3 linked regions of the Bacillus pumilus genome follow. Each later gene encodes a partner of the first gene's protein in a complex. Links are inferred from orthologs where the notes say so. Each region holds a gene or a part of one and is shown on either strand. Other genes may lie near its edges. The genes, in order: CKW02_RS10135, ptsP and CKW02_RS17000.

Region 1 (2,852 bases):
TCGATTTCATGCCAATGTTCTACCTGTTTGTCTTTTTTTAATTCTTTTATGAGTTCGTTCATTGTTTTCTTTTTCATATCGCATCACCTCTCTTACATAGTGTACCGAATATTTGTTTGCATGACTAGGCGGCAATTTTTTGATGCGCAGCTTATGAGCAAATACTTTGAAGTGTTGTAACAGTATCTATTACACTTCTATAGTGAAATGATTTTATCAAGGAAGAAGATGATGAGAGTGAAAAATGAATTTAAGCCTTTATTTGAACCATTTACGTTTCCAGGAGGTGCGTCTATTAATGGCCGGTTAGTCGTTGCGCCAATGACACACTTCGGTTCTCACGAGGATGGCACTATTTCTAAAGAGGAAATTGATTTCATTACAGCTAGATCTAGTGATATGGGCATGGTGATCACAGCATGTGCGAACGTGACTCCAGATGGTAAGGCATTTGAAGGACAGCCTTCTATCGCAAGAGATGAAGATATACCCGGCCTGAAAAAACTAGCTTCTGCGATTCAGGCAAAGGGAACAAAAGCCATCATTCAAATTCATCACGGTGGCTCTCAGGCTCTCCCTCACTTAGTTCCAAATGGTGATGTGGTTGCGCCAAGTGATGTGTTTAAAGATGGAAAGCAGATTGCACGCGCTTTAAAAGAAGAGGAAATTGTTCATATCATTGACTCTTTTAAAGAAGCGGCAAGACGAGCGGTCGAAGCAGGATTTGACGGCGTGGAAATCCACGGTGCAAACGGTTATCTATTACAGCAATTTTACTCTCCGCATAGCAACCAGCGGACAGATCAGTGGGGAGGAAATGAAGAAAAGCGTCTAGCTTTCCCTATCGCTGTTGTGGATGCAGTGAAAGAAGCAATTGAAAAGCATGCGAAAAAACCGTTTATCTTTGGATATCGATTATCCCCTGAAGAACCAGAAACGCCTGGTTTAACGATGACAGAGACGTTTACCTTAGTCGATGTTCTTAAAACTAAAAACCTTGATTATTTGCATATCTCTTTAATGGAGATTGACTCTAAAGCAAGACGCGGTGCAGATACGGATAAGACGCGTATGGAGCTGCTAAAAGATCGCTGCGGCGATAACCTTCCGCTCATCGGTGTAGGCAGCGTCATTACAGCCGAAGATGCACTAAGTGCCTATAACCAAGGAATTCCGCTTATCGCTGTCGCACGTGAGCTAATCGTCGACCCAGATTGGGCAAAGAAGATTAAAGAAGGCAGAGAAAGCGAGATTGAAACTGTTATTAAACGCAGCCAAAAAGATCAATATTTGATTCCAGAAGGATTGTGGTCTGTTATGGAAGCAAGTCAAGGCTGGGTTCCGATGGAAGATTAATGTCATCAAAAAAACTACCCTCATGCGATTGGGTAGTTTTTTTGTGTCCTGATTATTTCAATTTAACGGTAAAAAGCTTAGATGTCTGTTTTTCAACAGACCCCTTTGGTTCTTTATCGAGATGCTCGATCAAGTCACCATTCATAATGACAATCGGTGTCACTGTACTTGCCGCTTTCTCTTCAATCAGTTCTAAATCACACGTAATGAGAGGGTCACCGATCTTCACTTTATCTCCCTCTTTGATGTGCGCTTCAAATCCTTCGCCATTTAATCCCACTGTTTCAAGTCCGATATGAATCAGAAGCTCAAGCCCTGAGAGTGTTCGAATGCCAATTGCATGTTTTGTATGGAAGAGCTGAATGATTTCACCCTCTACTGGTGACACAATCGTGCCACTATTTGGTTTGACTGCTACGCCGTCTCCCATCATCTTTTGAGAGAAAACAGGGTCTGGTACATCCGTCATATCCATTAACTCTCCATCAGCTGGAGAATAAATGATTTCTTCCTTTACATCATCTTGGTTTTTCCCGAAACCGAATAATTTTTTCAGCAATGTCAATTGCTCCCTTCAAGCTTTGCTTCTAGATCTATTCCGTGTATGAAACGCTACACTCATACACCTTGCTTTATTCAACACTATTTAATCATAATTTTTTCCTCTCATCAATTGATAACCGCCTGAGTCCTTTCTGCATAGGCTGTAGATGAGAGGTGATTCAAATGGAACATGAAGGCGAAAAGAAACATGAATTGCTGGCAAATGAAGATATTCTCTATGAAGCGATTGAACAATTTTTCGCATCCTCCCCGTTTCATGAGATATTAAATAGTGCGGAGGCGCTCATGACCACATCGCATTCACTTGCATCGATTACGACCGATGTGACAGAGGATGAGCAGTTTGTGTATATCGCAATCCAATTTCCAGACCATTTTGTCGAAGGCGATATCGCGCTAGAAGTAAAAGCCCAATATTTACACTTATCCGTACAGGAAACAATTAAAACGGATACAACTTCCTCGTATTCGAGCTTTACAAAAACCATTTTAATGCCGGCAAAAATAGATGAAACGAACATGAAAAGCGTGTGGAAAGATCAAACGCTTCGTGTGACGGCACCAAAGCAAAGAGCCCAATAGATCCTTCTATTGGGTTTTAACTATGCTTTAAAAATGCTCGTAAATCCTTTCGCTAATGAGCCTACTTGATTCATCGTACTCATCATTTGCCCAGCTGTATCAAACATTTTGTTAAAGTCGAATTGTCCATTCGTTTTTTTGAATTGCGATAGCACACTTTTAAATTGAGATGATTGCTGTTTTTGCGGTCTTGGCAAAGGATAAGGGTTCATAGGCTGCTGCATGGGCATCATGCCTGGTGACTGCATCTGGGGTTGATTGATCGCTTCGGGCGGCTGAAAAGGCGGCACATTTTCTTGATATCCATAAGGCGGCTGATAGACAGCAGGTGATGCCTGGCTCATTCCACC
Region 2 (3,110 bases), 660 kb from region 1 along the record:
CCGCCTGATCTAATATTTCTTCAACATTCACATATGTTCGAATATATGGCTTACTTCCCATTGTTGTTTGCAAATAACAATAATGGCAATGACCCATACAGCCTGTTGCAAATGGGATCGCATACTCCGCAGATGGTTTAGACGTATCAAACTTCAACGTTTTCCTCACACCAATGACAAGCGTTGATTTCGCATTACGATACTTTTGTAAGTCATTTTTACCCGGAATATTTCTTACTTGGTTATGTGAAGTCGTTTCTCTTATTTCAATACCCATCCCCTCGAACTTTTCCTTCAGCTCTCGTCCTAACGGGTACTCTAACGCCCGTGGTTCAATGTACACAAGCTGGGGCACAAAAGGTTTGATCATATTTAGCACATCCTTACCTTATAGGTTTTCATACCGTTACTTTAACCGTGCAGGATGGCTTTTATCCTTTCTAAAATCTCCCTTATTCAAACAAATCTTGATAAAGAGCTTCTGCTTCTTCATATGTTGGAAAGACCGCATCATCTGGAGCCAAGGGATGGTACGTTTCAAGTAAAAATAGGGCAAGCTCCTCTTCGTTGTATGGATGTGAAACAATTTCTGCTTCTTTAATTTGTGCTACGTTTGCTGCATGTGGATTTCGATAAATCACATATACTTGATCACCCGGTTTATAGTCTGAGAAAGGCAATCTGGTCACCTCCATTTTTCTTATAGAATGCCCTTCTCTCTGACGGATATGACCCAATATGATAAAATTCGACAAAAAAACCAGACAGGGTTACTGTCTGGTTTGAATTCACTTAGTTATGTTGAAACGTTTTCTTCACGAAATCAACCACTTCTTCTGTCGTGCTAAGTGATAAAATATGCTCTTTAAATGATGCCGCTTCTTCCTTAGAAAGCTTGCTTAGCTGAGTTCTTGCTGGAAGAATAGATGTTGCACTCATTGAGAATTCATCTAATCCTAATCCAAGAAGAAGAGGAATTGCGATTTCATCTCCTGCCATCTCTCCGCACATGCCAACCCATTTACCTTCTTTATGCGCTGCTTCAATAACAAGCGTAATCAGACGTAAAATCGCTGGATTGTAAGGCTGGTAAAGATAAGACACTCGTTCGTTCATTCGATCAGCAGCCATTGTGTATTGAATTAAGTCATTTGTTCCAATACTGAAGAAATCCACTTCTTTTGCAAATTGGTCTGCAATGACAGCTGTTGATGGAATTTCTACCATTATACCGATTTCAATGGAATCGGACACGTCTGTACCAGCGGCAACCAATGCTTCTTTTTCTTCAAGTAAAATGGCTTTTGCTTCTCTAAATTCTGATAACGTCGCGATCATAGGGAACATGATTTTCAAGTTTCCATATGTACTTGCACGAAGTAAGGCGCGTAGTTGTGTTCTGAAAATCTCCTGTTCTTCGAGGCAAAGGCGGATCGCTCTAAAGCCAAGAAACGGGTTCATTTCTTTTGGAAGCTGCAAGTAAGGGAGTTCTTTATCGCCACCAATATCTAGTGTGCGGACAACCACTGCTTTGCCTTCCATTTTCTCTAAAACAGTTTTATACGCATCGAACTGCTCTTCTTCTGTAGGAAGCTGATCTCTGCCCATGTATAAAAATTCTGTACGGTACAATCCGACTGCTTCGCCGCCATTTTCAAGCACACCTTTTACATCTTCAGGTGTTCCGATATTTGCAGCTAGCTCTACGTGAACGCCGTCTTTTGTGACCGTTGGCTGGTCAACCAGTTTCGCCCATTCCACTTTTTTAGCTAAATAGTCTTCATGCTTTTTTTGATACGCTTTCACTTCATCTTCAGAAGGCTGAATGATGACGTCTCCGCTAATACCATCAACAATGATCAGATCACCATTTTTCACCGTTTTTGTTGCTTCTTTTGTTCCAACAACAGCTGGAATCTCCATTGATCTTGCCATAATCGCTGAGTGAGAAGTACGACCGCCGATATCTGTCGCAAACCCTTTGACGAATTGTCTGTTTAGTTGAGCAGTATCAGAAGGAGTTAAATCTTCAGCAATGATGACCACTTCTTCAGAAATCATGCTTGGATTCGGAATGTCAACGCCTAGCAAATGTCCAATTACACGTTTTGTTACGTCGCGAATATCCGCTGCACGTTCCTTCATGTATTCATTGTCCATTGCTTCGAACATCGTAACAAACATTGTCGCTGTTTCTTTTAAAGCAAATTCAGCATTTACTTTATCAGAGTTGATTTTATCCTTTACTGGGTTTAGCAGCTCTGGATCACTTAACACAAGAAGGTGTGCAGAAAAGATATCTGCTTTGTCTTGGCCAAGCTCTTTTAGCGCATGTTCTTTAATTGCTTCAAGTTCTTGTTTAGAAACATGAATTGCTTCTTCAAAACGCTTCACTTCTGTCTCTGGATCGTTGATGTCTTTTTGGTGAACTGTTAAATCTGGTTCTTCCAGACGATATGCTTTTGCAATCGCAACGCCTGCTGAAGCACCGATTCCTTTCAGTTGTTGCATTACTCGCCTAGGCCTTCACTTTTCATTGTGTCTTTAAGCGCAGCAAGTGCATCATTTTCATCAGAACCAGAAGCAGAGATTGTGATTGTAGCACCTTTCGCAATTCCTAGAGACATTACACCCATAATAGATTTCAGGTTCACTGTTTTACCATTATATTCTAAGTTGATATCAGCATCATATTTACTAGCAGTTTGTACAAGTACTGTTGCAGGACGTGCGTGAATTCCAGAATCTGCAGTTACTTTGAATGTTTGTTGAGCCATTTTTATCAATCTCCTTTTTATACAATTAATACATCCACAATATTATATCATACTGCCGAGCTTGTCATCTAACAAGAACGGCAGTTATGAAAATTATTTTGAAATTTTCATGATGTTTTCTTGACCAGCTTTGATTTCACCGGCTTCTTGAAGGTCAATAAATTGTCCTTCACTTAAGTTGGTAAATACAATTGGTGTCATCAAAGATGGTACTTCAGACTTAATTTTATCAATATCAACCTCTAAGAGTTTTTGACCGATTTCTACTTGATCTCCCTCTTGTACAAATGCTTCAAATCCTTCTCCTTTGAGGCTGACCGTATCAATACCGAA
Region 3 (2,959 bases), 1.2 Mb from region 1 along the record:
ATATGAGGTAGACAAGCATCAAGAGGACAGCTTCCGATTTCCTTAATAGGAGGATGAAGATGAAAAAAATCAGTTCGGTTTTTACTATGTTTGCTCTGATCGCTGCTATTCTGTTTTCTGGTTTTATTCCGCAGCAAGCCTATGCCGAAACACCACTTACACCGACCGCCACAAATAAAACAGCTTCTATTCAACTGACATCAGATGTTCATACCCTTGCCGTCATTAATACGTTTGATGGTGTAGCCGATTATTTGATTCGCTACAAACGACTGCCTGATAACTACATCACAAAATCACAAGCAAGTGCTCTTGGATGGGTGGCATCGAAGGGAAATCTAGCAGAGGTTGCCCCAGGCAAAAGCATCGGTGGAGATGTTTTCTCTAACCGGGAGGGACGTCTCCCTTCAGCAAGCGGCCGCACATGGCGTGAAGCAGATATCAACTACGTCTCAGGCTTCCGCAATGCTGATCGCCTCGTGTATTCAAGTGACTGGCTCATTTACAAAACAACAGACCATTACGCTACATTCACACGTATTCGATAATCAATCAAAAAACAGCCCCATTTGACGCAGGGCTGTTTTTTTGATGCTACTTATGGCAGCAGGGTTTTCACGTATTCCTCAAAAGGCAGAGGCAGCGGTTTTTTCGACACTTCTTCATGTTCATGTATGGTGACATGATCCTCGGTGACGATTACACGTCCTGTTGGTGTGAGCTTTGAAGCAAGCGGTCTTTTGTTAAAAGGAGAGGCTTCATTTTCATAAATCTGCTTTCTCATTTGGACCAATGTAGGCTCACTCACCTCTTCCAATGTAAATGCATAGCCTGTCTCAGCGCCTTCTCCTCTATCTAATTGGACAAGATGCGCACCTTTTTCGGTTTTCTCTTCTTTGACTCGAAACCGAATAGACGCTCCTTCCACCCATTCTTCAGTAAAGGGTACAGGCTGGAGAGGTAAATTCACACCAAAACCCGCATCAATAAGGAAGCGTTCGTTGTGATGATTCAACGTCATGGCTACGTGCGTGCCATCGATTGCCCATGTGCCCGCTTCCTTGTTATACACGGTCCCTTGAACGAGCTGTACAGCGAGTCCTGCCTCTTTTAACACATAATATAAAAGAGGATTGAGATCGTAACAAAGACCTCCTCTGCCTCCTTCAAGAAGATGCTGCTTCAATCCTTCTTGATTCAAGGCATAGGATTGTTTGTTCAGCACAGATCTATTTTCAAATGGAAAGGTGTAGGCCATCTTTTTTAATAATGCAGGCAGGTCATCAAAGGTGATAGACTGTCCTTCGTATCCGATCTTCTGTAAAAATGCTGATTGCATCATGTTCATTCCCTTCTAAAAAAACTGAGTCTGTGAAGAGACTCAGTTTTCTTGATTGATAAAATCAGTTAACGCATCAATGGCTTCTTGTTCATCCGCACCATCTGCTATCAGTTTGACAGTGATCCCAGAGCTGATCGCAAGGCTCATGAGACCCATAATGCTCTTCGCATTGACTCTTTTTCCGTCCTTCTCTAGAAAAATTTCAGCCCCAAAGCGATTCGCTTCCTGTACGAACAAAGCAGCGGGACGTGCCTGCAAGCCTGTTTTCAACTGGATGGTGACCGTTTTTTCCACCATATGATCTGCCTCCCTTTTTCATTCTCCTATTTAAGTGTAACAGCTTGTCCGTTTCGTAATTGTTCTGCAATTTGATCTAGCTTTCTTAAGCGGTGATTAATGCCTGATTTGCTGATCTTGCCGCTTTCCACCATTTCTCCCAATTCCTTTAGCGTGACCTCTTGATAGTCGACTCGCAGCTTTGCAATTTCTCGCAGCTTATCTGGCAGGGCATCAAGTCCAATTTTTTCATCAATGAATTGAATGTTCTCGACCTGGCGCAGTGATGCACCAATCGTTTTATTCAAGTTTGCTGTTTCACAATTGACGAGCCGGTTCACGGAATTCCGCATATCACGGACGATCCGAACGTCTTCGAAGCGAAGAAGTGAATTATGCGCACCTACAACACTTAAGAATTCAGTAATTTTTTCGGCTTCTTTCATATATGTGATGTAGCCTTTTTTACGCTCAAGTGTTTTACTGTTGAGATGAAATTGGTTCATGAGCTCACAAAGGGCATCATTGTGTTCTTTATATAGGGAAAAAATCTCAAGGTGATAGGAAGACGTTTCTGGATTATTCACAGAACCGCCTGCTAAAAAAGCACCTCTCATATAGGAGCGCTTACAACATCTTTTCTTTACAAGCTCTTCTGAAATATTACGCTCAAATACAAATTGCTCACCTAATATTTTCAAATCCTCTAAAATGGTTTTCGCTCGTTCTACTAGTCTGACAATATACACATTATTCTTTTTTAATCTCATTTTCTTACGAACGAGCAGCTCGACTGTGACATCATATTTCTTTTTTAGCAGCGTATAAATCCGTCTTGCGATAGCTGCGTTCTCTGTTTGTATATCTAGAATTAATTTTCGATTAGAGAAAGATAATGAACCGTTCATACGGATGAGGGCAGAAAGCTCTGCTTTTGTGCAGCAGTCCTTCACGTCCAGATTAGTCAGCTCTTTTTTTGTTTCGGATGCAAATGACATCCTTGCCACCCCCATTCCTATTTTTTCTTATGCAGCAGGTCGACAAGCAGCGCGGCTACTTTCAGCGTGTCGTGACGAATCACATGCTGGTCGTATGTAATGATTTCCCCAGGGATGACTTCCAGTCCCATTGCCTTGAGTACATCTGTGTCGAACTGTACAGGCTGTGCCTGTTCTTCTGCATATTTTGCTTTGATCTCTTCTGGAATTTCTTTATTGTTTACAAAAATGGTATCAATAAATGGACGAACCATATGATCGTTTAATGCCTGCACATGATCAGCTGCACTGTAGGAAAGCGTTTCCCCTGGCTGCGTCATGACATTGCAAATATACACTTTTT

The links.
Region 2: the proteins of CKW02_RS10135 (region 1) and ptsP are in contact, whole or in part, in an NMR structure (PDB 2MP0), measured with the Escherichia coli proteins. The link is inferred for Bacillus pumilus from one-to-one orthologs.
Region 3: the proteins of CKW02_RS10135 (region 1) and CKW02_RS17000 are in contact, whole or in part, in an NMR structure (PDB 1GGR), measured with the Escherichia coli proteins. The link is inferred for Bacillus pumilus from one-to-one orthologs.

Annotation. Positions count from the first base shown.
Region 1 is NZ_LT906438.1:2,008,889-2,011,740, forward strand. Bases 163-2,852 are described here. They hold CKW02_RS10135 (PTS sugar transporter subunit IIA), read right to left. Parts: upstream 1,916-2,852; coding sequence 1,409-1,915; downstream 163-1,408. Other genes in these bases: CKW02_RS10130 (NADH-dependent flavin oxidoreductase), read left to right, coding at 238-1,356; CKW02_RS10140 (Hsp20/alpha crystallin family protein), read left to right, coding at 2,083-2,502; CKW02_RS10145 (YppG family protein), read right to left, coding at 2,523-2,852. Also shown: CKW02_RS10125 (DEAD/DEAH box helicase), read right to left, coding at 1-77. UniProt on the Escherichia coli protein: The phosphoenolpyruvate-dependent sugar phosphotransferase system (sugar PTS), a major carbohydrate active transport system, catalyzes the phosphorylation of incoming sugar substrates concomitantly with their translocation across the cell membrane.
Region 2 is NZ_LT906438.1:1,346,021-1,349,130, reverse strand. What follows is about bases 153-3,100. They hold ptsP (phosphoenolpyruvate--protein phosphotransferase), read right to left. Parts: upstream 2,512-3,100; coding sequence 793-2,511; downstream 153-792. Other genes in these bases: ptsG (glucose-specific PTS transporter subunit IIBC), read right to left, coding at 2,871-3,100; CKW02_RS06755 (phosphocarrier protein HPr), read right to left, coding at 2,511-2,777; CKW02_RS06765 (transcriptional regulator SplA domain-containing protein), read right to left, coding at 453-695; splB (spore photoproduct lyase), read right to left, coding at 153-370. Also shown: more of splB, read right to left, coding at 1-152; more of ptsG, read right to left, coding at 3,101-3,110. UniProt on the Escherichia coli protein: General (non sugar-specific) component of the phosphoenolpyruvate-dependent sugar phosphotransferase system (sugar PTS).
Region 3 is NZ_LT906438.1:3,238,077-3,241,035, forward strand. What follows is about bases 11-2,807. They hold CKW02_RS17000 (HPr family phosphocarrier protein), read right to left. Parts: upstream 1,640-2,807; coding sequence 1,382-1,639; downstream 11-1,381. Other genes in these bases: CKW02_RS16990 (ribonuclease), read left to right, coding at 60-548; CKW02_RS16995 (arylamine N-acetyltransferase family protein), read right to left, coding at 599-1,342; whiA (DNA-binding protein WhiA), read right to left, coding at 1,666-2,616; CKW02_RS17010 (gluconeogenesis factor YvcK family protein), read right to left, coding at 2,634-2,807. Also shown: more of CKW02_RS17010, read right to left, coding at 2,808-2,959.